2 regions of the Streptomyces sp. NPDC051310 genome follow, and region 1 is predicted to be linked to the other one. Evidence: riboswitches for the same ligand, from Rfam matches in the RefSeq annotation. Region 1 holds a riboswitch; the other holds the start of a gene.
The links. A riboswitch is a leader RNA that binds a small molecule or an ion and turns the genes downstream of it on or off. The one in region 1 is predicted to bind cobalamin.
Positions count from the first base shown of each region.

Region 1 (14,325 bases):
GGACGGGAGCGCTCGTCAGCACCCTTGCCAACGCCCTGGTAGTCGTAGGCCTGTCGCTCGTCGCGACCCGGCAGCCCGTGGTCCCGCGCGGCTACGGCGGCAGACACCTCAAGGTGATCGGCGCCTGGACGGTCGCCTATCTGCTCAGCCTCACCCTCGCCTTGACCGCTTTCCCGGACAGCGTCGTCTTCGCGGTCGTGGCCGCTCTCGGATGCGCGCTGCCGGCCGCCTCGGCGGCGTGGCGTGAAGGGCGGCGCACCGCATGACGACCGCAGCGCCGGTTGGACCGGGCCCGGGCCCGCACCCGCGCCACGCACTCGAACCCCTGCTCACGTCGGCCGTACGCCTGTCGATCGTCGCGGCCCTCGCCCCCGTGGACAAGGCCGAGTTCGCCTATGTGCGGGACCTCGTGGAGCTCACCGACTCCGCACTGTCGAAGCAGGTCTCGCGCCTGGAGGAGGCGGGGTGGGTCACGGTCGAGAAGGGCCAGGTCGGGCGTCGGCCGCGAACCTGGTTGTGCCTGACCGGGGAAGGGCTGGCCGCCTACCGGCGTCACCTCGCCGCGCTCGCGGCGATCGCGGGCCCGCTGAGCTGAGGGCGACGGGGGCGCAGGACGCGCGGTGAGTGCCCCTAAAGTGCTTCCATGCCTGCTTCGTTGAGTCCCGTGAAAACCGCCGCCGCCCTGCGGACATCGGCGCGTGCCTCCGTCGAGTTGCTGCTCGTCCTCGTGACGGCTTCGGTAGTCCTGTGGCTCCTGGGGCGGATGTGGTCGGTCGTGTGGCCGCTCATCGTGGGCTTGTTCCTCACCACCCTGACCTGGCCCCTGGCCCGATTCCTGCGGCGGCGCGGGTGGCCTCCGGCCCTGGCCGCGTCGGTGGTGACCGTGCTGTTCCTGCTCGTGGTCACCGGCATCGTGGCGCTCATCGCCGTCCCGGTGGCGTCGCAGTCCGGTGAACTGGCCGACGGCGTGGCCGCAGGCGTCCAGCGGATGCGCGAATGGGCCGCCGGGCCGCCGCTGAACATCGGGGACGACCAGATCACCGGTGCCCTCGACTCGGCCGTCGCCCGCGTCCAGGACAGCATCGGCAGCATGGTCACCGCGGTGGTCACCGGGCTGAGCACCGTGGTCAACGGTGTGGTGACCGCCGTCCTGGCGCTGTTCCTGATGTTCTTCTTCCTCAAGGACGGCCCGCGGTTCCTGCCCTGGCTGGCCCGCCAGCTCCCCGGCCGGCTGGCCACGGACATCCCGGTCGTGGCCGAGCGCGGTTGGGAGACCCTCGGCGCGTTCGTACGGTCCCAGGCGTTCGTCGGTCTGCTCGACGCCGTCCTCATCGGCATCGGTCTGTGGATCCTCAAGGTTCCGCTGGTGCTCCCGCTCGCGGTGCTGACCTTCGTGTCCGCGTTCGTGCCGATCGTGGGTGCCCTCTTCGCCGGGCTGGTCGCGGTGCTCATCGCCCTGGTCTCCAACGGCCCGGCGGACGCGCTGATCGTGCTGGCGATCATCGTCGTGGTCCAGCAGCTCGAGGGCAATGTGTTCCAGCCCATGATCCAGAGCCGGGGGCTCGGCCTGCACGCGGCGGTGGTCCTCCTCGCGGTCACCCTGGGCGGCAGCCTGGCCGGCATCGTGGGCAGCCTGCTCGCCGTACCGGCGGCCGCGCTGATCGCGGTGGTCTGGAACTACCTGCGGGAGCAGCTCAGCGAGCCGTCACAGGAACCCGACCCCGACGAGCCGCAGACCCGTACGACGGTCCCTGCCTAGGGGCCGGAACGGCCGGGCCCCCGGCGCAACCCCGGGGGAGCACCTGGCGCCCACTGGTAAAATCGGCAGCACGCTTCGACACCGCCGGGGCCCGTACCAAGAGGTACGGGCCCCGGCGCGTTCCGGGCGCCGGACCCAGGAAGGTTTCCCATGAACGCGCAGCCGCACGACCCCGAGCACCCCCGTGGCGGCAAGCCCCGGCGGGAGACAGCACCGCAGGGCGACCTCCCGGCGCCGCGGACGGGCGCCGCGGCCCGGCCGCCGGCCGGGTCCTTCGACGCACTCGGGCTGCCGCCCGAGCTGGTGGCGACGATGACCGGTCTCGGGGTGAAGGAGCCGTTCCCCGTCCAGGCGGCGACCCTGCCCGACGCGCTGGCCGGTCGTGACGTCCTCGGCCGCGCGCGGACCGGCTCCGGCAAGACCCTCGCCTTCGGGCTCGCGCTGCTCGTCCGGACGGCGGGCCGGCGCGCCGAGTCGAAGCGGCCGCTCGGGCTGGTCCTGGTGCCGACCCGGGAGCTCGCCCAGCAGGTGAGCGACGCGCTGGAGCCGTACGCGCGAGCGCTGAACGTGCGACTGGCCACGGTGGTCGGCGGGCTGTCGGTCAACCGGCAGACCGCCCTGCTGCGGAGCGGTGCCGACGTGGTCATCGCGACGCCGGGGCGTCTGACCGACCTGGTGTCGCGCCGGGACTGCCACCTGGGCGAGGTGCGGATCACGGTGCTGGACGAGGCGGACCAGATGTGCGACCTGGGGTTCCTGCCGCAGGTCTCCGACATCCTGGACCAGGTCCGCCCCGGGGGTCAGCGGCTGCTGTTCTCGGCCACGCTCGACCGCGACGTCGAGCGGCTGGTGCAGGGCTACCTCCACGACCCGGTGCTCGTCTCGGTCGACGAGGTGGCGGGCTCGGTCACCACGATGGAACACCACGTACTGAACATCCACCCCGCCGACAAGTACGCGACCGCGACCGAGATCGCCGCGCGGGACGGCCGTGTGCTGATGTTTCTCGACACCAAGGCCGCCGTGGACCGGTTCACCCGGCACCTCCAGGCCAGCGGCGTACGGGCCGCCGCCCTGCACAGCGGGAAGTCGCAGCCGCAGCGCACGCACACGCTCGCCCGGTTCAAGGACGGCGGGATCACCGTGCTGGTGGCGACCAACGTCGCGGCGCGCGGCATCCACATCGACGCGCTCGACCTCGTCGTCAACGTCGACCCGCCGGCCGACGCCAAGGACTACCTGCACCGGGGCGGGCGGACGGCCCGCGCCGGGGAGTCCGGGAACGTGGTCACCCTCGTCACCCCCGACCAGCGGCGCGACGTGAACCGGCTGATGTCCGAGGCCGGGATCCGGCCGATCGTCACACAGGTGCGCTCGGGCGAGCAGAAGCTCACCGCCATCACCGGGGCGAAGCGGCCGCCCGCACCGGCGAAGACGGCCACCGGCAACGCACCCTTCCGCGGTCTCGGCACCCGCCCGGGCCGCCCCGCGAAGGAGTCGCGCAAGACCGCCGAGGCCCGCAAGGCGGCGGAAGCCCGCGCGGCGGCCCGGGTGCGCAAGAGCCGCTGACGCCCGGCCGCACCTGCCGGCGCGGGATCCGGCGCGGCGGCATGATGCCGCCCCCCTGTCGCCTGTGCCGCTCCTGTCGGGCCTGCCGCCCCTGCGGCCCCTGGCGTGGGCCGGGGGCCGCGAATCTCGTGGGCGCTGGGGCGCGGGGTGGGCGATGCTCGCCGTATTTCCGGTGTGCGGCTCGTCCGCCGCCGGGCCTGCCGTGCCCTGGTACGAAGCCGCCGCGCTGCACCGGATCCGACCTCCGCGCACCGCCGCCCGCCGCGCGCCGCTCGCCCGCCGCGCGCCGCTCGTCCGCCCCACGGCGGACCCGCCGCCGCGGGCCCGGCACGCCGGAGGAACCCCCGGGGCCCGGCGCCCGTAACCTCGGCACCCCCGCACCGCCTGCGTCGCGGGGTGCCGACCACCGAGGGTTACGCCCCGCCCGCCGGCGCCGATCACGCGGCCCCCTCGCTAAGCCCCGCCTGCCCGGAATCTCCACGGAACTGTCCGTCCAGTCGGTGGGACGACTCTTACGCCCCTGCTCTACCGGTGAGTAACATGCGCGCACCAACCGGCACCCACCCGCCCGCCTGCCCCCACGGCGGCTAGGAGCACGTGATGTCGTACCACCGCACCTTCCCCGATCCACCCCCCTCCCACCCGCCCCATGACGCCGCCCCGTACCGCTGGGACTCACCCACCCCGCCGCAGCAGCAGGCACGGCGCGAGCCGCACCGTCCCCATGGCGACCTCGACACCCTCCGGTCCGGCTACCGCAAGCTGCGTCGCGTCTCGACGCTCACCGCGCTGGGGTACTTCGTCCTCTTCCTCTTCCTCGCGGCCTTCGCGCCCGGTCTGATGACCAGCACGGTCACCGGCGGACTCACCACCGGCCTGCTGCTCGGGCTCTGCCAGCTGCCGGTGGCGCTCGCGGCGATCGCCCTGTACGAGCGCATCGCGCGCCACCGGATCGACCCACTCGCGGTCGCCATCCGCGAGAGCACGCCGCCGCCGGCGGAGGAGCCCCACGCCTTCGGAGGGCGCGGCGGCCGGCGGGCGGACGCCGCCGGGTTCCCCGGCGGCCGGGACCCGTTCCAGTGGCCCGGCGGGCCCGCGGGGGGTGACCGGTCATGACCGAGTTCGGCTCCGACGCCCAGACCATGTCGCTGGTCGCGTTCATCGCCGTCATCACGGTCACCCTGCTGGTGTGCGTGATGACCGGACCCGACCACGGCGACCTCGGCGAGTTCTACACCGGCTACCGCTCGCTGTCGCCCGTGCAGAGCGGCCTCGCCATCGCCGGCGACTACATCTCGGCCGGTACGGTGCTCGGCACCATCGGCATCATCGCGCTCCTCGGCTTCGACGGAGTCACGCTGACCCTGAGCACCGTGCTCTCTCTGGTCCTGCTGATGTTCCTGCTCGCCGAACCGCTGCGCAACACCGGCCGGTTCACCACGGGCGACGTCCTCGCCCGCCGCGCCCCCGGCCCGATCGTGCGGATCACCACCGCCGTGGTCACCCTCGCCGCGCTGCTGCCGCTGGTGATCTTCCAGCTCGCCGGCGCGGGCGACCTGCTGGCCGTCGTCCTCGGCTTCCACACCGACGGCTTCAAGACCGGGGCGATCGTGTTCCTCGGCCTGCTGATGATCGCCTACGCGGCCATCGGCGGGATGAAGGGCACCGCGCTCATCCAGATCGTCAAGACCGTCGTCCTGCTCGGCGCGGCCACCGCCATCGCGGTGCTCGTCCTCGAACGGTTCGACTTCAGCCTGCCCCTGCTGCTGGACGCCGCCGCGAACGGGAGCGGCGCGGGAGAGGCGTACCTCGCCTCCGGGCTGCAGTTCGCGGGCGACGGCGTCGACATGATCGCCACCCAGCTCACGGTCGTGCTGGGTGCGGCGGTGCTGCCGCACATCACGATGCGCACCTTCAGCTCGCGCAGTGCGCGAGCCGTGCGGCGCTCGATGTCCTGGGCCGTTTCGACCGTCGTCGTCACCTGCCTGCTGCTCGCGGTGATCGGGTTCGGCGCGTCCGCGATCGTCGGGCACAAGGGCCTCGTCGCCGGCGGCCCGCAGGGTCAGACTGCCTTCCTGATGGTCAGCCAGGCCGTCATGGGCACCGATCCGACCGCGATCGAAACCCTGCTGTTCACGGTGGTGGCCACCGCGGTCTTCCTGACGCTGCTGGCCTCGGTCGCCGGGATCACCCTCGCCTGCGCCAACACGCTGGCGCACGACCTCATCGCGCACGGGTTCCGCAGGGCCGGCCTGAAGAACTCCACGGAGATGGCCATCGCCCGGACCGCTGCGGCCGGCGTCGGGCTGGTCGCGATCGCGATCGCGGCCGGAGTACGGCACCTGAACCTCCAGGCGCTGCTGATCCTCTCCTTCTGCATCGGTGCTTCCGCGATCGCCCCCGCACTCGTGTACAGCCTCTTCTGGCGCCGCTACACCCGCACGGGGCTGCTCGCCACCCTCATCGTGGGCACTGCCGCCACCCTCGTCCTGATGGCGGGCAGCAACCTGGTGTCCGGATCACCGCAGTCGGTCTTCCCCGACCAGGACTTCAACTGGTTCCCGTACACGACGAGCGGCCTCGCCTCCATCCCCCTCGGGTTCCTGGCCGGCTGGCTCGCCACGGTCCTGCAGGACCGGGACGCGGCCGGCCGGCGCCGCCGCTACGAGGAGCTGGAGCCGACGATCCTGGCCGGTGCGCCGGCACCGGCGATGGCGGGCAGCGGCAGCGGCACGTCCTGACCCCCGCCCCGGCGGCAACGGGTGCCCGGCCTGCCCGCAGGCCGGGCGCCCTGTGCGCCGCACGGCTCCGCTCCGGGTCACCCGGAGCGGGCCCGGGCACGCAGCAGGAGTACGGCGATGTCGTCGGTGTGCCGGCCCGTGGGCAGGGTGCGCCGGATGAGGCTGTCGACGAGGTGCTCCACGCTCTGTCCCCGGACGTCCGCGAGGTGGCGGGCGAGGCTGCTGATCGCCCGGGTCATGTCGGTGCCGGGAGTCTCGACGAGACCGTCGGTGTAGAGCGCGAGAGCGGTCCCCGGCAGCAGCGGCAGCGTGGTGATGGGGAACGGCGCGTCGAGGCCGATGCCCAGCAGGGGACCGGTTTCGACGTCGAGGACACGGCCGCTGGGGTGGTGGCGCGGGTGGTGCACGATCGCCGGTGGGTGACCGGCACTGGCCAGCTGGACGCTCCGGCGGTCGAGATCGATGTGCGCGTAGAGGCAGGAGACGAAGAGCTCGGAGTCGAAGTCGGCCAGGACGCGATCGGTGCGGCTGAGGACCTCGGCCGGGTTCGCTCCGGCGGTGGCATGGGCGTGGATGGCGGTGCGTACCTGCCCCATCAGGGCGGCGGCGGTGGCGTTGTGGCCCTGTACGTCGCCGATGACGGCGGCAGCGGTGCTCTCGCCGAGGCGGATGAGGTCGTAGAAGTCGCCGCCGATCTCCATGCCGTGCGTCGCGGGCAGGTAGCGCGCGGCGACGTCCAGCCCGTCGAGGTGGGGCAGGGAGTGCGGCAGCAGGGCCTGCTGCAGGTTGTGGGCGAGGTCGTGCTTGGCGTCGTAGAGGCGGGCCCGGTCCAGGGCCTGGGCGATGAGGCCGGCGAGGGAGGTGAAGGCGGCGCGGTCCCCCGCGGTGAAGGGGTGCGGGCTGTCGTAGGACAGGACCAGGCAGCCGACCGGCCGGCCGCGGGTGACGAGGGGCAGGAACGCCCAGGCCTCCTTGCCGCTCAGCGCGGGGGCCAGCGGGTGGGCCCGCTCCATCTCGGTGGGGTCCGTGAAGAACTCCGGGGCGCCGGTGAGCAGCACCCGCCCGGCGGGGGTGAGGCCGGTGTCCAGGGAGAGTCCGTCCAGGCGCTCGACGGTGCCCGGCTGGTAGCCCCGGTGCCCGGCGAGCCTGAGCCGGCCGGCGTCCGTCGTGGAGAGGACCATGCCCTGCGCTCCGAAGGCCGGCATGACCTGGTCGGCGACCAGGTCGATGACGTCCTGCACGCCCACCGTCTCGGTCAGGGCCGCGGCCAGGTGCAGCAACTGGTGGATGCGCCCGACGGCACCGTCCTTCGCGCCGGGACCGGCCGGGCCCGGGGACGGCGTCACCGCGCCGGTCCGGGGCTCACGCCCGCCCGCGCCGCTCGGGGTGATCAGGACGCTGATGCCGCTGTCGTCCGGGTAGAGCCGGAAGTCGAGCCACCGGTCGGGCGGATGCAGCACCGTGTAGGCCACGGGCTCCCGGCTGAGCACGGCGGTGCGGTAGTGGTCCTCGGAGATGGGGTTGTCCAGCCAGGGGAGCGACTGCCACGGCAGGGTTCCCAGCAGCTGGCCGGTACTGCGGCCCAGCAGGTCGAGGGCGGCCGTGTTGAGGTACGTGACGCGGCCTTCGAGATCCAGCGCCATGGTGCCGACGGGCAGGCGCTCGATGAGGTCCGCGGCGGCGAGCGCAGACTGCGGCGGGCTGGTGCCCGTACGGTTCAGGCGGATGAAACGCGGCTGCTCCGGGATGGCCGGCCGCCGGCCGCCCTCGTCCAGCAGGCGGCCGATGCGCCGCGCACTGGAGGTGATGTTGCCCCGCTCCCGGCGGGTGAGGGCCGGCGGGTGGGTGGCCGGCCACAACAGCAGCAGGGCGCCCCAGCACTGCCGGGCCCCGTCGAGCGGGGCGGCCGCCATCGCGAAGCGGTACGGCAGGGCCGCCGCGGTCCGCGGATAGGTCCGGGCCATGTCGTCCTGCCCGCCCACCCACACCAGGCGGTCCTCGCGCACGGCGTCGGAGACCGGGCCGACGGTCGCCAGCGGCACCCGCCGCCATGGCCCGGCGACGAGCGCGGACACCCCGCACATCACCACCAGGTGCAGCACCGGTTCGTCAGCGGACAGCAGGTACACGCCCCCGGCCGAGGCGCCGGCACGGCGTACGACCGCGGCGAGCGCCTCGTCCGGGTGGGGGGCGTCCCGCGGCCGTTCAGCCTTTCCGGTCAGTGGTCCCACCTCGCAAGCCGGCCCCGCGAACAGGGGAGCCCCTGTGCTCGCGCGCACAGGCCCCCGGCGGGCGCGCCCTGCCCCCACCTGCCGGGAGACGCTTCGCACCCGAGGCGTGCACCGCGCACCACGCGTAGCCCCATATCGGGACGATACGCCCAAGCCGCGGTCGCGGCACGGGACCGACGGCAGGAGGAGCCCCACCTGGCCCGAAGCCGGTCGTCCCACCGCCGCCCCCGGCTTCCACCGCACGCCCGGGGCCTGGCATCGTGGCCGGTATGGCGACAGGGTTGGACATGGCCGTCCTCGTCGGACTGCAGGCGTCCGGGAAGTCCACTTTCTACGCGCAGTGCCTGGCGGGCCGGTACGACCTGGTGAGCAAGGACCTGTTCCCCCGGGGCGCCCGCAACAAGCAGCGGCGGCAGATGCGCCTGGTCGAGGAGGCGCTGGCGTCCGGGCGGCCGGTCGCGGTGGACAACACCAATCCCTCACCGGAGGAGTGGGGCCCGCTGGTGGACCTGGCCCACGCCCATGACGCGACGGTGACGGCCTACTGGTTCCCGCCGGACCTCACCGGCTCCCTGCGGCGCAATGCCGCCCGGGAGGGCCGGGACCGGGTCCCAGACATCGGTGTGCTCGCCACGCTGAAGCGGCTGCGCGGACCGTCGACGGCGGACGGCTTCGACGACGTGCGGGAGGTGCGGTTCGACGGACGCGGCGGCTTCGACGTACGGCTCCGACCGCGCCGGCGGCCCTGACGGCGTGGGCGACTCCGGCAGGCCCCGGCTCGGTGAAGGCCCCCGGCCAGGGGAAGGTTCACCGGACCTGCGTCAGGGTGCCCAGCACCCGTATGTGCGGGCGGCCGTCGGGCGCGCAGGCCGTCACCGTGGCGCGTACGCCGTAGACGTCGGCGATCAGCGTCTCGGTCAGCACCTCCTCGGGCGTGCCCGCGACGACGACGCGCCCCTGGCGCAGCACCACCACGTGGTCGCAGTACATCGCGGCCAGGTTGAGGTCGTGCAGGGCGACGACGCCGGTCACGGGGAGGCTGCGGACGAGATGGAGCAGGTCGTGCTGGTGCTGGATGTCGAGGTGGTTCGTCGGCTCGTCGAGCAGCAGCTCCCGCGGTTCCTGCGCGAGGGCCCGCGCGATCTGCACGCGCTGGCGCTCGCCTCCGGACAGCGTGTGCCACGGGCGGTCCGCCCGGTCGGCGAGACCCGTGCGCTCCAGGGCGTCGCGGACCGCCCGCTCGTCGGCCGGCGACGGAGGCGCCCAGGCCCGCCGATGGGGGATGCGGCCGAGCCGTACGACATCGGCGGCGGTCAGTTCGACGAGGGTGTCCGCCTGCTGTTCCACGACGGCCACCCGGCGTGCGACGTCCCTGCGGCGCTGCCCCTCCAGGGGGCGGCCGTCGAGCGTCACCACTCCCGAGGCGGGCCGCAGCACGCCGCAGAGGAGGCGCAGAAGCGTGGACTTGCCGGAGCCGTTGGGGCCGAGCAGCCCTGTGACGGCGCCGGCGGGCGGTGCGACGCTGACCCCGTCGAGGATCAGGCGCCCGCCGGCGGAGCGGGAGACGCGGTCGGCGCCGAGGGTCATCGGGGGCTTCTCCGGGTGCGGTGGAGGACGAGCACGAAGGCGGGCACGCCGACCAGCGACGTCATGACGCCGACCGGCACCTCCTGGGGGTCGATGACGGTACGGGCCAGCGTGTCGATCCACAGCAGGAACACGGCTCCGCCCAGGGCGGCGGCGGGCAGCAGCCGGCTGTGTCCCGGGCCGACGAGTGCACGGGCGGCGTGGGGAAGCACCAGACCGACGAAGCCGATGGCGCCCGCCGCACAAACCAGGGCGGCCGTCAGCAGGGCGGTGACGCACAGCAGGACCAGCCGCGCGCGACCGACGTTCACGCCCAGGGTGGCGGCGGCCTCCTGGCCGAAGGCGAACGCGTCCAGCGTCCGGGCGTGGCCGAGGCAGACGGCCAGCGCGATCCCCAACGCGGCCAGGCACAGCCACACATCGGTCCAGCCGGCCCCGCTCAGCGAGCCCAGCAGCCAGAACAGCACGCCGCGGGTCGTCTCCGCGTCGGCCGAGGTGACCACGATGAAGGAGGTGAGCGCGGAGAACAGCTGCATCGCGGCGACACCGGAGAGCACGACACGGTCGGTGGTACCGCCCAGGGTGTGGCTCAGCAGGAGCATCGCGGCGAACGAACACACAGCGCCCGCGAACGCGCCGCCCGAGACCGGCAGCACCCCGCCGCCGACGCCGAGGACGACCACGGCGACGGCACCGGTGGACGCCCCCGAGGAGACACCGAGGACGAAGGGGTCGGCGAGCGGATTGCGCAGCAGCGACTGCATCACCGCCCCGCACAGCGCCAGCCCCGCTCCGCAGACGGCCGCCAGCAGGGTGCGCGGCAGCCGGAGCTCCCACACGATGCCGTCACGGATCGGCGTGAGCCCGGAGGGGGCGCCGCCGGCGTGGGCGGCCACGACGGACCAGACGTCGGCCACGCCGATGTCCGCCGGCCCGATGGTGATCGCCAGGGCCGTGGACACGGCGAGCGCGGCGAGCCCGGCCGCCGCGCGCAGCAGCGAAGCGGTCACTTCGCCAGGCCGAACCGGCGCAGCGCGGCGGCCACCTGCTCGACGCCCTCCACCGTGCGGATCGTCGGGTTCATGGCCTGACCGCTGAGCAGGACGTACCGCTTGTGGCGCACGGCGTCCATGTTCCGGGTCACCGGGTTCGTCTCCAGGAACCGGATCTTCGCGGCGGCGCTCTCCGCCGTCTGCGACTTGCGGGTGAGGTCACCGATCACCAGGACGTCGGGGTTGCGGTCCGCGACCGTCTCCCAGTTGATCTGCGGCCACTCCTCCGTGGTGTCGTCGAAGACGTTCTCCGCCCCGGTCTCCCGCGTGATGACACCGGGTGCGCCGCAGCACCCCGCCATGTACGGGGACTCGGCGTTGGCGAACCAGTACAGCAACGTGACGCCCGAGGCGTCGAGGCCCGCGGTCGCCCGGTCGACACGGCCCTTGAGCCGCGCGACCAGTTCCTCGCCGCGCTTCTCGACGCCGAAGACGCGCGCGAGGTCCCGTACCTCGCCGTGGACCGTGTCCATCGTGAGCGGGGTGGTGCGCACCCCGTCGCCGTCGCCGCTGTTGTCCTTGCCCAGGCAGTCGGACGGGGACAGGTACGTCGGTACGCCGAGCCGCTCGAACTGCTCGCGCGTGGCCACACCGCCCTTGCCGAGCGTGGAGGCGAACGAAGCCGCCACGAAGTCGGGTTCGGCGTCGAGGACCTTCTCGAAGGACGGGTTGTTCTCCGCGAGACGGTCCACGCCGCCGGCTGCCTTCTCCAAGCCCTTCATGACGGGGTCCGTCCAGGTGGCGGTTCCCGCCATCCGGTCGGCGAGGCCCAGCGACAGCATGATCTCGGTGGTGCCCTGGTTCAGCGAGACGGCACGCTGCGGTCCGTCCCCCCGGATCTCCACCTTCTTCCCGCAGTTGTCGAGCACGCGTGCCGCGCCCGGCGGAGCGGAGGCGGGCCGGGGGGAGGTGCCGCAGCCGGTCAGGAGGAGGGCCCCGCTCAGGAGCATGGCGAAGGCAGCGGTCGGGCGCGTGAGGGGCACGGCGTTGTTCCTAGCGTCGAGGGCCCAAGCGCGGAGCCCGTCCGTACGGTGCACACCAGCAGGTCTTCGGACTCGGGGTCATCCGGACGAGGCGCCTTCCCGGACCGGTGGTCGGCCCAGTGGCTTCGTGCCCCGCCCGTCGCCCTCACCGCTGCGCGTCAGTTCCGGATTCGCACCGGATTCCCTGACCCACGTACACACACGTACGGAGTTCGACTGGCTGCGGCAAGCTACCACACACGCGGGACGCCCCGGCGGGCAACCGACCTGAGAGAGCGGGGACTTCCCCCGCCGCCGGGGGCGGCGGGGGAAGTCCGGCGGGGCCGGCCGTGCTGCACCGCAAGCACCGAGGCAGCCGCAGCACCGGAGGAACCGGCCGCACCGCAGGCACCCGCGGCACCGGCAGGCCAGGCCCGCCGGCGGGTCCCCGGGAGCCCGCGGGGGCGCACGACGGACTCACACCGGGGGCAGGGTGCCCTCGCCGAAGAGGCGCCGCTCGTCGCGTACCGCCCAGGGAGTGGTGCGCAGGTCCACGATCCGGATGCCGAAGATCTTCAGTTGCAGCATCAGCTCGGTCTTCAGGTCGTAACCGGCGCTCAGCTCCCAGGCGGGCGAACCGTCCGTGGCCGCGGCCGCCCGCCCCCGCAGGTGTACGGACAGGTCGCCGCCGACGCCCGCCGCGTCGTACAGCGAAACCGTGGCGCGGGCCCCGATGGAGGCCTTCGCGGAGGCCGCTCCCTCCACCCGCGGCGGGTCGCCTTCCGTGCGCTGCTGCGCGTGACGGACCGCCTGCCAGCCCTGCGCACGGTCGTAGCGGGCGCCGATGTCGAAGGAACCGGCCGTGCGCTGTTCGGCGTCGAGGACGATGCGGCCGTCCGCGGTGAAGCGGTAGACGAAGACGACCTCGGTGTTGACGACCACGGGCACCGGGCCGACCCAGAAGGTGTGCTGACCCGTCACCGACGCGAGGGGCTTGGTGACCTCGCCGGTGTCCACGGCGCGGGACACCTTGCCGTGCACCTGCCAGTCGTACCCGTACGAACCGCCGAGCCCGACGGCCGCCCGCTCCGGCAGCACGGACAGTCCGCCGCGCTTCTCGTACTGGAAGAACACCTCGGGGGTGAAGCGCACTTCGCCCGCCAGCCGGGCCGGTGAGCGGTCGGTCGCCTCGATGCCGGCCGGCAGCGGGACGTCGAGGGCCAGCTTGAGCGTGGTCAGCGGCGTGGCCGCCTCCCGGGGCAGCCCGGAGCCGGCCGGTGCGGGCGAGGACGCGTCCGCCGGCGCGGGCGGCGCCGTGGTGGCCGCCCGCGCGGCGGGCTCGCCGGAAACCTCCGGTGGCCGGTCGCCCGCCCCCGCGGGCGCGGCCTCCGTCGCGGTGCCGTGCGGCGTCCCCGGTGCGGACGCGGACGGGGATCCCGAGGGCGAGGGGGAGGCGGTGCCACCGGGCGCCGCGGGGGACGGCCGCGTGCCGTCCGCGGGCCCGGAGGTCGCGCCGGCGGTCGCGCTCGGGGCCGCGGTGGGCCCGCCGGTCGTCGCGGTGACGCCCGACGACAGCGGCTTGACCCGCAGCCGGTCCGGGGAGACCACGGCCCGCTGCTTCACCGTCCGGTCGCCGAGGAGCTCCGGCAGGGTCGCCGGCGCGGTGGTGACGGTGACCTCGCCGTCGGAGGCGCCGGTCACCCGGGCCACCTTGAACAGCGCACCGGCCGGAGCCGACCGGTTCGGGGCCGCGGCCACGACGTCGCCCGTACGCACCGCCCGGTCGCCGGACGTCTTCAGCACGGCGCGATGCATCTGCGGGTCGTACGAGGCGACGCGCACGGACGACGCGTGCACCTGCCGGCCGGGTTCGGACGACGGCTGCGCCACCACCGCGTCGCTGCGGTCGGTCTCCGCCCCGGCGAAGGCCGGTGCGGACGCGCTGCCCGACGGCCGGGCCGCCGCGGCGCCCTCCGCCGGTCCGTCACCGGACGAGGAGAGCAATGCCTGGGCGCCGAAACCGGCTGGTACGAGTATGCCGAGGACGGCGGCGGGCAGGGCCGCGCGTCTCCAGGAAACAGCCATGGAAGTCCTTGTGCAGTGGGGGGTGGGCGCCTCTTCGGGCGCCCCGGGTCCGCCCGCTCCGGCGCCACGTGGAGCCGGGGAAGCCGGGCGGCGGGGTCCTGGTCGTGTCCGCGAACTCCCGTCCGCCCGGCGGGCGGAGGTCGCTGCTGTGCGGACACTCCCTAGCATGGCGATCGTCAAGGACGCGCACCATGGAGGAAGGCACCGGGCGATGAGGAGTGTGGTGGAGGTTTCCACAACGGTGCCGGCGGCGGTGGCCGCCCTGCGGGCCGATCTGGGCGCGCTGGTCGACGAGGTGACGGGCCGTCTGCGCGCCGAGCTGCCCTCCTACGCCCGCGT
Region 1 covers NZ_JBITEO010000016.1:52,056-66,380, reverse strand. Annotated here, with positions in the region: gene ACIA79_RS22850 (hypothetical protein) at 1-266, shown strand, start outside; gene ACIA79_RS22845 (winged helix-turn-helix domain-containing protein) at 263-595, shown strand; gene ACIA79_RS22840 (AI-2E family transporter) at 644-1,759, shown strand; gene ACIA79_RS22835 (DEAD/DEAH box helicase) at 1,910-3,328, shown strand; gene ACIA79_RS22830 (DUF485 domain-containing protein) at 3,929-4,444, shown strand; gene ACIA79_RS22825 (cation acetate symporter) at 4,441-6,069, shown strand; gene ACIA79_RS22820 (SpoIIE family protein phosphatase) at 6,147-8,291, opposite strand; gene ACIA79_RS22815 (AAA family ATPase) at 8,570-9,049, shown strand; gene ACIA79_RS22810 (ABC transporter ATP-binding protein) at 9,108-9,887, opposite strand; gene ACIA79_RS22805 (FecCD family ABC transporter permease) at 9,884-10,897, opposite strand; gene ACIA79_RS22800 (ABC transporter substrate-binding protein) at 10,894-11,889, opposite strand; cobalamin riboswitch at 11,962-12,158, opposite strand; gene ACIA79_RS22795 (hypothetical protein) at 12,379-13,986, opposite strand; gene ACIA79_RS22790 (PucR family transcriptional regulator) at 14,210-14,325, shown strand, end outside.

Region 2 (14,325 bases), on a different contig from region 1:
ACACGGCCGAAGGCCCCGTCCCGGTGTCCGGGACGGGGCCTTCGCGTGTCCGCCACCGGTCCTGCCCACGGCGGTCGTGCCCCTTCCGCCCGTACGGTCCGGTCAGCGTCCGGCCGCGGCCTCCGGCCGCCGGGCGCGGCGGCAAAGCCCGGCGTACACCGCCCAGCCGGCCGCCGCGCCGACCGCGTACCGGAGGAGGTCCGGGGCGTGGAACGACGTGCCGAGGACCAGCGGGGCGAGAGCGCTGCGAGCGGCCAGCGCGGCCGGGACGCCCGTCAGCTGGAACAGCTCCACCGCGTACGAGAAACCCAGCGCGGTCCCGGCCGCCACCGCCGGCCGCAGCCGGGGCGCCACCGCCGCCACCAGCGCCACGATCAGCACCGTGTACAGCGCGTCCCCGGCGAACGCGGCCCACTCGCCCGTCGCCGCGGACCGGACACCCAGGCCCGCTGCGACGGTCAGCGCGGCGGCGGCACAGGCGGCCGGCCGCGTGGCGGTGCCCCGCGGCCGCGCGGGACCACGGCCCCGGGGAGGCGCCACGTCAGAAGTCCTCGTCCAGGTCGACCGAGCCCTCCACCGCCACCTGGTACGCCGACGGGCGGCGCTCGAAGAAGTTGGTCAGCTCCTGCACGCCCTGGAGCTCCATGAAGGAGAACGGGTTCTCGGAGCCGTACACCGGGGCGAAGCCCAGCCGCTGGAGGCGCTGGTCGGCGACGCACTCCAGGTAGGCACGCATCGACTCGGTGTTCATCCCCGGCAGGCCGTCACCGCACAGGTCGCGGCCGAACTGCAGCTCCGCCTCCACGGCCTCTTTCAGCATGTCGGTGACCTGCTGCTGGAGCGCGTCGTCGAAGAGGTCCGGCTCCTCCTTGCGGACAGTGTCGACGACCTCGAACGCGAAGTTCATGTGCATCGTCTCGTCCCGGAACACCCAGTTGGTGCCGGTCGCCAGGCCGTGCAGCAGACCGCGCGAGCGGAACCAGTACACGTAGGCGAAAGCCCCGTAGAAGAACAGGCCCTCGATACAGGCGGCGAAACAGATCAGGTTCAGCAGGAAGCGACGCCGGTCGGCCTTCGTCTCCAGCCGGTCGATCTTCTCCACCGAGTCCATCCAGCGGAAGCAGAACTGCGCCTTCTCGCGGATGGAGGGGATGTTCTCCACGGCGTCGAACGCCGCGGCGCGGTCCTCCGGGTCGGGGAGGTAGGTGTCGAGCAGTGTCAGATAGAACTGGACGTGCACGGCCTCCTCGAACAACTGCCGCGACAGGTACAGCCGCGCCTCGGGGGAGTTGATGTGCTTGTAGAGCGTCAGCACCAGGTTGTTCGCCACGATCGAGTCGCCGGTCGCGAAGAACGCCACCAGCCGGCCGATCAGGTGCTGCTCGCCCGGCGTGAGCTTGGCGAGGTCGGCGACGTCGGAGTGGAGGTCGACCTCCTCCACGGTCCAGGTGTTCTTGATGGCGTCCCGGTAGCGCTCGTAGAAGTCGGGGTAGCGCATCGGGCGCAGGGTCAGTTCGAAGCCCGGATCGAGCAGGTTCTTTTCCACGGACATTACTGGCAGGCCTCGCAGGACTCGGGGTTTTCGAGGGAACAGGCGACCGCGTCCTCCGGGGTCACCTGCGCGGGTACGGGGGCGGACGCCCGGGCGGCGCGCGCGATGCGGGTCGCGGGGCGCGAGCGCAGGTAGTACGTCGTCTTCAGCCCCTGCTTCCAGGCGTACGCGTACATCGAGGAGAGCTTGCCGATGGTCGGCGTCTCCAGGAACAGGTTCAGCGACTGCGACTGGTCCAGGAACGGCGTACGGGCCGCCGCCATGTCGATCAGGCCGCGCTGCGGGATCTCCCACGCCGTCCGGTACAGCTCGCGCACCTCGGCCGGGATCCAGGTGAAGCCCTGCACCGAGCCGCTGGACTCGCGCAGCGCCTCACGGGTCTGGGCGTCCCACACGCCGAGCCGCTTCAGCTCGTCCACCAGGTAGGAGTTGACCTGGAGGAACTCACCCGACAGCGTCTCGCGCTTGAACAGGTTCGACACCTGCGGCTCGATGCACTCGTACACGCCCGCGATGGAGGCGATCGTCGCGGTCGGCGCGATGGCCAGCAGCAGCGAGTTGCGCATGCCGACCTGGGCGACACGGGCGCGCAGTGCCTCCCACCGCTCGGGCCAGTTGAGCTCCACGTCGTAGTGGTCGGGGTGCAGCACCCCGCGCGCGGTACGGGTCTTCTCCCAGGCGGGCAGCGGGCCGTTGCGCTCGGCGAGGTCGGCGGACGCCTCGTACGCGGCGAGCATGATCCGCTCGGCGATCCGGGTCGACAGGGCGCGCGCCTCGGGGGAGTCGAACGGCAGCCGCAGCTTGAAGAAGACGTCCTGCAGGCCCATCGCGCCCAGGCCGACGGGCCGCCACCGGGCGTTGGACCGCCCGGCCTGCTCGGTCGGGTAGAAGTTGATGTCGACGACCCGGTCGAGGAACGTGACGGCCGTACGGACGGTCTCGTCCAGCCGCTCCCAGTCGATGTCGCCGCCGGCCACGAAGGCGCCCAGGTTGACCGAGCCCAGGTTGCAGACGGCGGTCTCCCCGTCGTCCGTCACCTCCAGGATCTCGGTGCACAGGTTGGAGGAGTGGACCGTGCGGCCCGGCTCCGCCGTCTGGTTCGCGGTGCGGTTCGAGGCGTCCTTGAACGTCATCCAGCCGTTGCCGGTCTGCGCGAGGGTCCGCATCATCCGGCCGTACAGGTCGCGGGCCGGCATGGTCTTGCGGGCCAGGCCCTTCGCCTCGGCCGCCCGGTACGCGGCGTCGAACTCGTCGCCCCACAGGTCGACCAGCTCCGGCACGTCCGCCGGCGAGAACAGCGACCACTCGGCGTCGGTGTTGACCCGGCGCATGAACTCGTCCGGGATCCAGTGCGCCAGGTTCAGGTTGTGCGTACGCCGGGCGTCCTCGCCCGTGTTGTCGCGCAGCTCCAGGAACTCCTCGATGTCCGCGTGCCACGTCTCCAGGTACACGGCCGCCGCGCCCTTGCGCCGCCCGCCCTGGTTCACGGCCGCGACCGAGGCGTCCAGCGTCTTCAGGAACGGCACGATGCCGTTGGAATGCCCGTTCGTGCCGCGGATCAGCGAACCGCGGGCCCGGATGCGTGAGTACGACAGGCCGATGCCGCCGGCGTGCTTCGACAGCCGTGCCACCTGGTGGTAGCGGTCGTAGATGGAGTCGAGCTCGTCCTGCGGGGAGTCCAGCAGGTAGCAGGACGACATCTGGGGGTGGCGGGTCCCGGAGTTGAACAGCGTGGGGGAGGAGGGCAGGTAGTCGAGCCGGCTCATCAGCCCGTACAGCGCCGCCACCTCCTCCAGCGCGCGCACCGAGTCGTCCTCGGCCAGCCCTGCCGCCACCCGCAGCATGAAGTGCTGCGGCGTCTCGATCACCTTGCGCGTGATCGGGTGGCGCAGCAGGTAGCGCGAGTACAGCGTGCGCAGCCCGAAGTACCCGAACCGGTCGTCGGCCGCGGGGTCGACCAGCGCGTCCATCCGGTCCGCGTGGAGCGACACGAACTCCGCCGTACGGTCCGCGATCAGACCCTCCCGGTGCCCCACCGCCACCGACGCCGAGAACGACACCGCGCCCTGCCCGGCCGCCTCCTCCGCGATGGTCCGGGTCAGCAGCCGGGCCGCGAGCCGGGAGTACGCCGGGTCCTCGGCGATCAGACCGGCGGCCGCCTCGGTGGCGAGCTCGCGCAGCTCCGCCTCGTCCGAACCTGCGTGCCGGCCGCGCAGCGCCGCGGCGGCGACCCGGCCGGGGTCGGTGTCGGGCAGATCGGCGGTGAGGTCGGTCAGGATCCGCAGCAGCGCGGTCCCCGGTGCGTCGGTCTCCGCGTCCGCGACTGCTGAAGCCGGATCGGCTGGCGCGATGGTCACGTGGGGCTCTCCCTCGCTCGGCTCGGGGCCGGCGGGCGGGCGGGGAAGCGGAACCCGGCGCCCCGGGCACAGGGGCGCACGCACCGCGTCCACCGGCCCACTCCGCGAGGCCCGGACGTCTGGGCACCCGGACCGGACGGCCGGGTGCGCCGTCGGCAGGTCATCGGACTTCCGGGTGCGCAAAAGCACACCGGTGCACCGTTGCGGGACAGTTCCGGATTTGCACCGGATTCCCCTGCGGCGACAGCGAGATGAGCATACATGTGGGGGGCGCCCACGACGGCACCCCCCACATGTTGTGTCAGCCGTGCGTCACAACTCCAGTGCGTAGGTGAAGAGGGTGACACCCGGGACCGGCTGCCAGTCCCGCTCCGGAGTCCGTACGAACCCCAGCCGCTCGTAGAGCCGGTGGGCCGCCCGCATCGCCTGCCGGGAGGACAGCACGACCCGCCGGCAGCCGTCCACCGCCCGGGCCCGCTCCACGCACGCCCGGACGAGCGCCTCCCCGGCGCCCCGCCGCCGCGCCGCCGGAGCCACCGCGAGCATCCCGATCTCGGCCTCCCCGTCCGCGGCGAGACCGGCCCACGGCCCGCCGCCCGCGGCGGCGAACGTCACACCGCCGAGCACCTGCCGGTCCTGCTCCACGGCCACGAGGACCTCGGCCCCGGCGGCCCGCCGGGACACGTCCCGCAGCTCGATCAGGTACTCGTCGCTCTCCCCGAAGTCCAGCAGCCCGTCTCCGAGGTACGCCTGGGCCGTGACCTCGCCCAGCGCCCCGTGCTCCTCCGGCCGTACGGCCCTGATGGTGATGTCCATGGTCCGAGTGTGGAGCGGGACGGCGACGGGCCGCCGCATTCCGTCCCCGGAATCGCGGCGGCCCGTCGTGCGCTCACCCGCTCAGCAGCAGCGGAACCCGTCGCGGGGGTCCGCCTCCCGCGCGTCGGTGCGCCTGCGCTCGAACTCGCGCCGGGTCAGCACCTCCGCGTCCGGGTCGTGGGACCGGGCGTGGGCGACGTACTTGTCGTACACCGACTCGCCGGACAGCTCACGCACGTACCAGCGCAGCCGGCCCAGGGCGCGCCGCAGGCGGCCGGGTGCTCCCGTAGCGGTCACCGGTGTCATGCCGAGCCGGTCCCGGCCGGCACCTCGTCACCACTGCCTCCGTCCTTGCGGTCGCCGCGGACGCCGCCGTCCGGGCCGAGCCCGGCGGCGACCAGTTCGGCCTTCTCCTCCGCCGTGGGGAACAGCCCGGCGGGGGCCACGATCCGGGACTCGGTGTACGGGACCTCGGAGAGCTTCACGCCGGCGGGGTCGGTGACGGCCTTCCAGCAGACGCGCCCCGCGTCCGCGATCACCACGATGATGAGGAGGGCGAAGAGGGCGGAGAGGACGCCGTCGACGGTGGAGTTGGTGACGACGGTGTGCATGTCGTCCATCGACTTCGCGGGGGGCAGCACCTGCCCGGAGTCGATGCCGGCCTGGTACTTGTCCCGCTGGGCGAAGAAGCCCACCCGCGGGTCGGCCGAGAAGATCTTCTGCCAGCTGGCGGTCAGCGTGACCGCCACGTCCCAGGCGAGCGGGACCGCGGTGACCCAGGCCCACTTCAGCCGGCCCGACTTGACCAGCAGCGTCGTGCAGACCGCCAGGGCCACGGCGGCCAGCAGCTGGTTGGCGATGCCGAACAGCGGGAAGAGCTGGTTGATGCCGCCCAGCGGGTCGTGCACGCCGACCCAGAGGAAGTAGCCCCAGCCGCCGACGACGACCGCGCTGGCGAACCACACGCCCGGCTTCCAGCTGACCTGCCTGAAGGGCTTGTAGACGTTGCCGAGCATGTCCTGGAGCATGAAGCGGCCCACGCGGGTGCCGGCGTCCACCGTCGTGAGGATGAACAGTGCCTCGAACATGATGGCGAAGTGGTACCAGAACGCCTTCATGGCGCTGCCGCCGACGACCGCGGAGAAGATCTCCGACATGCCGAGGGCGAAGGTCGGCGCGCCGCCGGTCCGGGAGAGCAGCGACGCCTCCTCGACGTCCGCCGCCGCCTTGGCCAGCAGGTCGGGCGAGACGGTGAAGCCGAAGTTCGTCACCGCCTCGGACGCGGACTGCACCGTCGTCCCGACCACGCCCGCCGGGGAGTTGATGGCGAAGAAGAGACCCGGGTCGATGATGGAGGCCGTGATCATCGCCATGACGGCGACGAAGGACTCGGTCAGCATGGCCCCGTACCCGATCATCCGGATCTGGGTCTCCTTCTGGACCATCTTCGGCGTGGTGCCGGAGGAGACCAGGGAGTGGAAGCCGGAGAGCGCACCGCAGGCGATGGTGATGAAGACGAACGGGAACATGGATCCGGCGAAGACCGGACCGTCACCACGGCTGGCGAAGTCGGTGAACGCCGGCATCTTCAGGGTCGGCAGGGCGACGAAGACGCCGATCGCGAGGAGCGCGATCGTACCGACCTTCATGAAGGTCGAGAGGTAGTCGCGGGGCGCCAGCAGCATCCACACCGGCAGGACGGAGGCGAGGAAGCCGTACACGATCATCCAGATGACCAGCGTGCCCGGTTCCAGGGTGAAGGTGTCGGCGAGGGAGGACTCGGCGACCCAGCCGCCCGCGACGATGGCGAGCAGCAGCAGCGCGACTCCGATGACCGAGACCTCGGTGACCCTGCCCGGTCGCAGCACCCGCAGGTACACGCCCATGAAGAGGGCGATCGGGATCGTCATGCCGATGGAGAAGACGCCCCACGGCGAGTGCGCGAGGGCGTTGACGATGACCAGGGCCAGCACGGCCAGCAGGATGATCATGATGGCGAAGACCGCGATCAGCGCCGCGGCACCGCCGAAGGGGCCGATCTCGTCCCGCGCCATCTGGCCGAGCGAACGGCCGTCGCGGCGGGTGGAGAAGAACAGCGTCACCATGTCCTGGACGGCACCGGCGAAGATCACGCCGACGATGATCCATATCGTGCCCGGCAGGTAGCCCATCTGCGCGGCGAGGACGGGCCCGACCAGCGGTCCGGCGCCCGCCACGGCGGCGAAGTGGTGGCCGAAGAGTACCCGGCGGTCGGTGGGGTGGAAGTCGACACCGTTGTCGAGCCGCTCGGCGGGGGTGGCACGGGTCTTGTCGACCTTGAGCACCCGGTTCGCGATGAAGCGGGAGTAGAAGCGGTAGGCGATCGCGTAGGAGCCGAGGGCTGCCGCGAGCATCCAGGCTGCTGAGATCTCCTCGCCCCGGGAGAGCGCGAGCACCGCCCAGCCCGCCGCCCCCACCAGGGCCACGAGTGACCAGATGGCGATCGACCGCGGAGTGAGGCCGGTCCTCGAAGAGTTCGGTGGTGCTGACGGCTCTGGCATGGTGGCACGTCCCCTCACTGATCACCTGTAATGCGCAGGAAATCTAGGGGAGTGCCTCGCGCAGCGTCACCCCCCGTCCGCATATCGGTACGGCAACGCTTTTGGGCCGGACCGCGTCACGGACCGGCCACGGGACTCAGCCGTTGGGCCGCTGCAGCCGCGCCACGAACTTGTACCGGTCGCCCCGGTACACCGACCGCACCCACTCCACCGGCTGACCGTTCTCGTCCAGCGAGTGGCGCGAGAGCATCAGCATCGGCAGGCCCACGTCCGTGCCGAGCAGGCCCGCCTCGCGCGGTGTGGCGAGCGAGGTCTCGATGGTCTCCTCGGCCTCCGCGAGCCGGACGTCGTACACCTCCGCCAGCGCCGTGTAGAGCGAGGTGTACTTGACCAGCGACCGCCGCAGCGCCGGGAAGCGCTTGGCGCTCAGGTGCGTCGTCTCGATGGCCATCGGCTCGCCGCTCGCCAGGCGCAGCCGCTCGATGCGCAGGACCCGGCCGCCGGCCGAGATGTCGAGCAGCCCGGCGAGCGTGTCGTCGGCCGTCACGTACCCGATGTCGAGCAGTTGCGAGGTGGGCTCCAGGCCCTGGGCGCGCATGTCCTCGGTGTACGAGGTGAGCTGGAGCGCCTGCGACACCTTCGGCTTGGCGACGAACGTGCCCTTGCCCTGGATGCGTTCCAGCCGCCCCTCGACCACGAGCTCCTGCAGCGCCTGGCGCACGGTGGTGCGCGAGGTGTCGAACTCGGCCGCGAGCGTGCGCTCGGGGGGCACCGGGGTGCCCGGGGGCATGGTCTGCGTCATGTCGAGCAGATGCCGCTTGAGCCGGTAGTACTTGGGCACGCGTGCGGTGCGCGTGGCCGTCCCGCTCTCGCCCTCGGTGCTGCCGCCCCCATCCGTGGCCATGGCCCGCCTTCCCGACTTCTGTGCTGCTGCCGTCACCGGCTCCTCCGTTGTTGCGGCTCACATGGTGGCACGGTTTGCGGGCCCGGGACCCGTTACCCGAGGCCGCCGGTTCAGTGACGGTACGTCGTCACCGCTTCTTATACACCGTGGACACCCCCGTTGGTCTAGGCCATTCGCCGGTCGGTGTGCGGCGCGTCCGGGCGGGCGGGGCGCGCACGCCGTGTGCGGGGGCGCCGCACGGCCGCCCCGGGGGGCGGCGGGGAAGCCGCGGCGCCGGCCATCGGGCCGTACCGGAAAGGAACTTGGCATTCCCATTGCCGCCTGTCAGGAAGGTCCGTACCTTTCGGACGGCGAACGTGCATCGATGACGGCGGCACACCTGGACGCCGACCGGGCCGCGGGTGGACCGGCCCCGCTTCCGCGCGCGACGGCGGCCCCGCTCCGGGGGCGCCGGCGTGCGCGTCCGCCGCCAGGTGTCGGTCCGGTAACAGACAGGACCGCCCGTCTTGCTCACTCTTGACACCCCAAAAGGTCTAGGCCAAGCTCCGGGCTACTGGTCTAAACCATTAACGACCAGGTCCCAGTCCCACGGGCAGTACAGGTCGTATGGCTTCGCGGTGGGCAGGGGTTGCAGGCATCCCTGAGGAGGGTGGCGTGAAGCGCAAGCTCATCGCGGCGATAGGCGTCGCGGGCATGATGGCCGGTGTCGCGGCGTGTGGTTCCGACAAGGGCGGCGACAGCGCGGGGGGCGACACCAAGGAGCTGACCGTCTGGCTGACGGTCGACGCCCAGAACAACTGGCCGGACCTGGTCAAGGCGGCCGACGACGCGATCGCCAAGAAGTACCCGGGCATCAAGATCAAGCACGAGTACTACGGCTGGCCCGACAAGAACGCCAAGCTGGACGCCGTCCTCGCCACGGACAAGGCGCCCGACGTGGTCGAGATGGGCAACACCGAGATGCTCGGCTACATGGTCAAGGGCGCCTTCGCCGAGGTCGACCCGAAGAAGTTCGACCAGTCGGACCAGTGGCTGGACGGCCTCAAGGAGTCCGTCACCTACGAGGGCAAGACCTACGGCGTCCCCTACTACGCCGGCGGCCGTGTCGCCAACTGGCGCAAGGACGTCGCCGCCGAGGTCGGCGTGAAGACCCCGCCGAAGACGTACGCGGAGCTGACCGCCGCCCTGGACAGGATCCAGGCGAAGAAGGGCGACAAGTTCAGCGCCTGGTACCAGCCCTCGCCGGACTGGTACGCCGCGATGTCCTTCGTGTACGACGCGGGCGGCTCCATCGCCAAGAAGGACGGCGACACCTGGAAGGCCAACCTGTCCTCGCCGGAGTCCCTCAAGGGCCTCAAGGAGTACAAGAAGGTCCTCGACACGTACATGAAGGCCGACAAGACCAAGGACGAGTCGGACCGGTACATCGTCTACGGCCAGGGCAACGCCGCCATGATCTTCGCCGCCGCCTGGGAGGGTGCCACGGCCGAGGACCCGAAGAACGACAAGACCGGCAAGCTCAAGGGCAACCTCGAGAACTTCGTCATGCCCGGCCCGTCCGGCAAGAACATCCCGGTCTTCCTCGGCGGGTCCGACCTCGCCATCCCGGTCAAGTCCAAGGCGCAGGACGCCGCGGCCGAGTGGATCAACGCCTTCACCGGCGCCAAGGGCCAGAAGGGCCTGCTCGCCAAGGGCAACCTGCCCAACAACAAGGCCGACCTCGCACCCCTGAAGGCCGACCCCAAGACCGCGGTCCCGGCCACGGCCGCCGAGTCCAGCTGGTTCGTCCCCATGGCCCCCGGCTGGGGCCAGGTCGAGAAGGCCCAGACCCTCAAGACCATGCTCCAGGAGATCGGTACCGGCAAGAAGTCGGTCGAGGCCGCCGCGAAGGACGCGGACGCCGCCATCGACAAGGTCATCAACACCAAGTGACCTGGGGAGCCCGTGGTGACCACACGGGCTCCCGGCCTCCTCCCCCCGGCCCGGCCGGGGGGAGGAGGCCGGCTTCGACACACGAGAGGGACCGCTGAGGAGCGCGCGATGAGTGCCGCAGAGACAACGACTGCCGAGGTGCCGTCCATACGGCCATCGTCGGCACCGCGAACCGCCGCGCCCGGTGGCCCGGGCAAGCCGGCCAGGACCAGGAAGGGGACCGCGGCAGGGGCCGGAGTGCCGTGGGCACTGCTCGCGCCCTGCCTGCTCGTCCTCCTGCTCGTCCTCGGTTATCCGCTGGTGCGACTGGTCACCCTGTCCTTCCAGAAGTTCGAGCAGCCCCAGCTGTGGGGCTTCAAGGAGCCCGAGTCCGTCGGCCTCGCGAACTTCGCCAAGATCCTCGGGGACGGCGAGTTCTGGGCCGTCGTCCTGCGGACCGTGGTCTTCGCCGGCGGCGCGGTGATCCTCACCATGGTCCTCGGCATGCTCATCGCCCTGCTCCTCCAGCGGGTCTCCGGATGGGTCAGGACGCTGATCAACATCGCGCTGGTGGCGAGCTGGGGCATGCCCATCATCGTCGCCACGGCGATCTTCAAGTGGCTGTTCGACACCGACTACGGCGTACTGAACTGGCTGCTCGACAAGCTGCCCGGCGTGGACATGATCGGCCACAACTGGTTCGCCAGCGGGCCGCAGGGCCTCGCCGTGATCATGCTGCTGGTCGTCTGGGGCGCCGTGCCCTTCGTCGTCATCACCCTCAGCGCCGGCCTCACCCAGGTGCCCAAGGAGCTGGAGGAGGCCGCCCGGCTCGACGGCGCCGGCGGTTGGGGCGTCTTCCGCTACGTCACCCTGCCGATCCTCAAGCCGATCATCGTGATGCTCACGACCCTCTCGGTGATCTGGGACATGGGTGTCTTCCCCCAGGTCTTCGTGATGCGCAACGGCCACCCGGAGGCCGAGTTCCAGCTGCTGACGACGTACTCGTACGACAAGGCCTTCGTCGTCAACGACTACGGCGGCGGCTCGGCCATCGCCCTGGTCACCGTGGTCCTGCTGCTCGGGGTCGTGGCCGTGTACATGCGCCAGATGCTCAAGATCGGAGACGTCGAGTGAGCGCCACCACCGCGCCGCGGAACAAGGCCGCGGGCAAGCTCGGCTGGAACCTGCTCGGCCTGCTCGTCTTCGTCTGCGCCGGCTTCCCGGTCTACTGGATGCTGAACACGGCGTTCAAGCCGGCCCGGGACGCCATCGACCCGGACCCGCACTTCTTCCCCCGTACGTTCACCCTGGAGAACTTCGAGCGCGCCTTCCAGGTCGCCGACTTCTGGGGCCCGGTCGGACGCTCGCTGATCGTCTCGGTCGTCGTCGTCCTCATCGGCATCGTCGTGGGCATGCTGGCCGCCCTCGCCATCTCGCGGTTCGCCTTCCGCGGCCGCAAGGTCGTGATCATCGGCATCCTGGCGGTCCAGATGGTTCCGCTCGTCGCGATGATCATCCCGGTCTTCCTGCTCCTGAACGACCTCGGTCAGTACGACAAGCTCACCGGCCTGATCATCACCTACCTGACCTTCATCCTCCCGTTCACGGTCTGGACGCTGCGCGGCTTCATCGTCAACATCCCCCGGGAGCTGGAGGAGGCGGCCATGGTCGACGGCTGCACCCGCACCGGCGCCTTCGTCCGCGTGGTCTTCCCGCTGCTCGCCCCCGGCATGGTCGCGACGTCCGTGTACGGCTTCATCCAGGCCTGGAACGAGTACCTGTACGCCCTGATGCTGATGAGCCAGCAGAACCAGACGGCCACCGTGTGGCTCGGGAACTTCACGACCAAGCACGGGACCGAGTACGCCCCGATGATGGCCGGCGCCACGCTGATGGCCGTCCCCATCGTCGTCCTCTTCCTCCTCGTCCAGCGCAAGATGGCCGCGGGTCTGACAGCCGGCGCGGTGAAGGGATAACGCCCTCATGACCACACTCGTACGGGACGCCGCCTCCGGCTCCCTCACCCGGGACGCCCTCACCGTGCTCCAGCCGGGCTTCACCGGAACCACCGCGCCCGACTGGCTGCTGCGCCGCATCGGCGAGGGGCTCGCCTCGGTGGGCCTCTTCGGCCGCAACATCGAGGACCCCGCACAACTGTCCGCCCTCACCGCGCGGTTGCGGGCCGAGCGGGACGACCTCCTCGTCGCCGTCGACGAGGAGGGCGGTGACGTCACCCGCCTGGAGGTGCGCACCGGCTCCTCCTTCCCCGGCAACCTCGCGCTCGGCGCGGTCGACGACACCGCACTGACCCGGGCCGTGGCACGGGAGCTCGGCCGCCGGCTCGCCGCCTGCGGCGTGGACTTCAACTGGGCGCCGTCCGCCGACGTCAACTCGGACCCGGGCAACCCGGTCATCGGCGTCCGGTCCTTCGGCGCCGACCCCGAGCTGGTCGCCCGGCACACCGTGGCGTACGTCGAGGGCCTCCAGTCCGCCGGTGTCGCCGCCTGCACCAAGCACTTCCCCGGACACGGCGACACCAATGTGGATTCACACCTCGCGATGCCCCGTATCGATGTGGATCCGGACACACTGCACGCCCGTGAGCTGGCACCTTTCCGCGCGGCCATCGCCGCGGGTTCCAAATCGGTGATGAGCGCGCATATCCTGCTTCCCGCGCTCGACCCCGATCGCCCCGCCACCCTGAGCCCGCGGATCCTCACCGGACTGCTGCGCCGGGAACTGGGGTACGAGGGGCTGATCGTCACCGATGGCATGGAGATGCAGGCCATCGCGTCGACGTACGGCATCGAGCGCGGCTCCGTCCTCGCACTCGCGGCGGGCGCCGACGCCATCTGCGTCGGCGGCGGCCTGGCGGACGAGGAGACCGTACTGCGGCTGCGCGACGCGCTGGTCGCAGCGGTACGGACCGGCGAACTGCCCGAGGAGCGGCTGGCCGACGCGGCGGCGCGGGTGCGCGCGCTGGCGTCCTGGACCCAGGCGCACCGGGCCAGGGGGGCTGAGACGGAGCCGGGCGCGGCTTCAGAGGAGGGGACCGCGCCCGGCACCGACACCGTCGGTGTCGGACTCGTGGCGGCGCGGCGCGCCCTCACGGTGACGGGGACGCGCGAGCCGCTCACCGCGCCCCCTTACGTCGCCGCCTTCGCCCCGGTGGCGAACATCGCGGTCGGCGACGAGACGCCGTGGGGCATCGGGCCGGAGCTGGCGCGGCTGCTGCCGGGCACGGCGACGGGGACGTACGCCGCCGACGTGGCCGTGGACCGGGTGCTGCGGGACGCGGGGGAGCGGCGGATCGTCGCGGTGGTGCGGGACGTGCACCGTCACCCGTGGATGGCGCGGGCCCTGGACGGCCTGCTGGCGGCCCGTCCGGACTCCGTGGTGGTCGAGATGGGCGTGAACCAGGCCCCGGCGCGCGGGGCCCTGCACATCGCGACGCACGGGGCGGCGCGGGTGTGCGGCACGGCGGCGGCGGAGGCCATCGCCGGCGTGTGAGCGCGGACGCGCGGAGGGGCCCGGTTCCGCACGGAACCGGGCCCCTCCGCGCCTGCGGTCAGATGCCCTGCCAGGCGGGCTTGTTGGCGTAGGTGTGCCGGAAGTAGTCGGCGAGCTTCAGCTTCGAGGCGGCCGCCTCGTCGACGACGACCGTGGCGTGCGGGTGCAGCTGCAGCGCGGAGGCGGGCACGAGGGCGGAGACCGGGCCCTCCACCGTCTGGGCCACCGCTTCGGCCTTGCCCTCGCCGGTGGCGAGGAGCACCAGGTGGCGGGCCTCCAGGATGGTGCCGATGCCCTGGGTGATCACGTGGTGGGGCACCTGCTCGATGTCACCGCCGAAGAAGCGCGCGTTGTCGACGCGGGTCTGCTCGGTGAGCGTCTTGATGCGAGTGCGGGAGGCGAGGGAGGAGCACGGCTCGTTGAAGCCGATGTGCCCGTCGGTGCCGATGCCGAGGATCTGGAGGTCCACACCGCCCGCCTCGGCCAGCGCCCTGTCGTACGCCTCGCAGGCCGCCTGGACGTCCTCGGCGGAGCCGTCGGGGCCCATGAAGGCGTCGGGGTCCAGCCCGAGCGGCTCGACGACCTGGCGCAGGACGGTCGAGCGGTACGACTCCGGGTGCCCGGCGGGCAGACCGACGTACTCGTCGAGCTGGGCTATGCGGGCGCGCGAGACGTCCACGGCGCCGGAGGCGGCCTTGGCGGTCAGCGCGTCGTAGACGGGCAGCGGGGTCGAGC
Region 2 covers NZ_JBITEO010000005.1:47,522-61,846, reverse strand. Annotated here, with positions in the region: gene ACIA79_RS09335 (DUF2809 domain-containing protein) at 103-540, opposite strand; gene ACIA79_RS09330 (ribonucleotide-diphosphate reductase subunit beta) at 542-1,552, opposite strand; gene ACIA79_RS09325 (ribonucleoside-diphosphate reductase subunit alpha) at 1,552-3,909, opposite strand; cobalamin riboswitch at 4,046-4,202, opposite strand; gene ACIA79_RS09320 (GNAT family N-acetyltransferase) at 4,222-4,725, opposite strand; gene ACIA79_RS09315 (YbdD/YjiX family protein) at 4,807-5,022, opposite strand; gene ACIA79_RS09310 (carbon starvation CstA family protein) at 5,028-7,265, opposite strand; gene ACIA79_RS09305 (GntR family transcriptional regulator) at 7,402-8,169, opposite strand; gene ACIA79_RS09300 (extracellular solute-binding protein) at 8,824-10,101, shown strand; gene ACIA79_RS09295 (carbohydrate ABC transporter permease) at 10,210-11,214, shown strand; gene ACIA79_RS09290 (carbohydrate ABC transporter permease) at 11,211-12,056, shown strand; gene ACIA79_RS09285 (glycoside hydrolase family 3 protein) at 12,064-13,590, shown strand; gene nagB (glucosamine-6-phosphate deaminase) at 13,649-14,325, opposite strand, start outside.
Region 2: linked by a shared signal. The riboswitch ahead of ACIA79_RS09325 (ribonucleoside-diphosphate reductase subunit alpha) and the one ahead of ACIA79_RS22800 (ABC transporter substrate-binding protein) in region 1 are both predicted to bind cobalamin.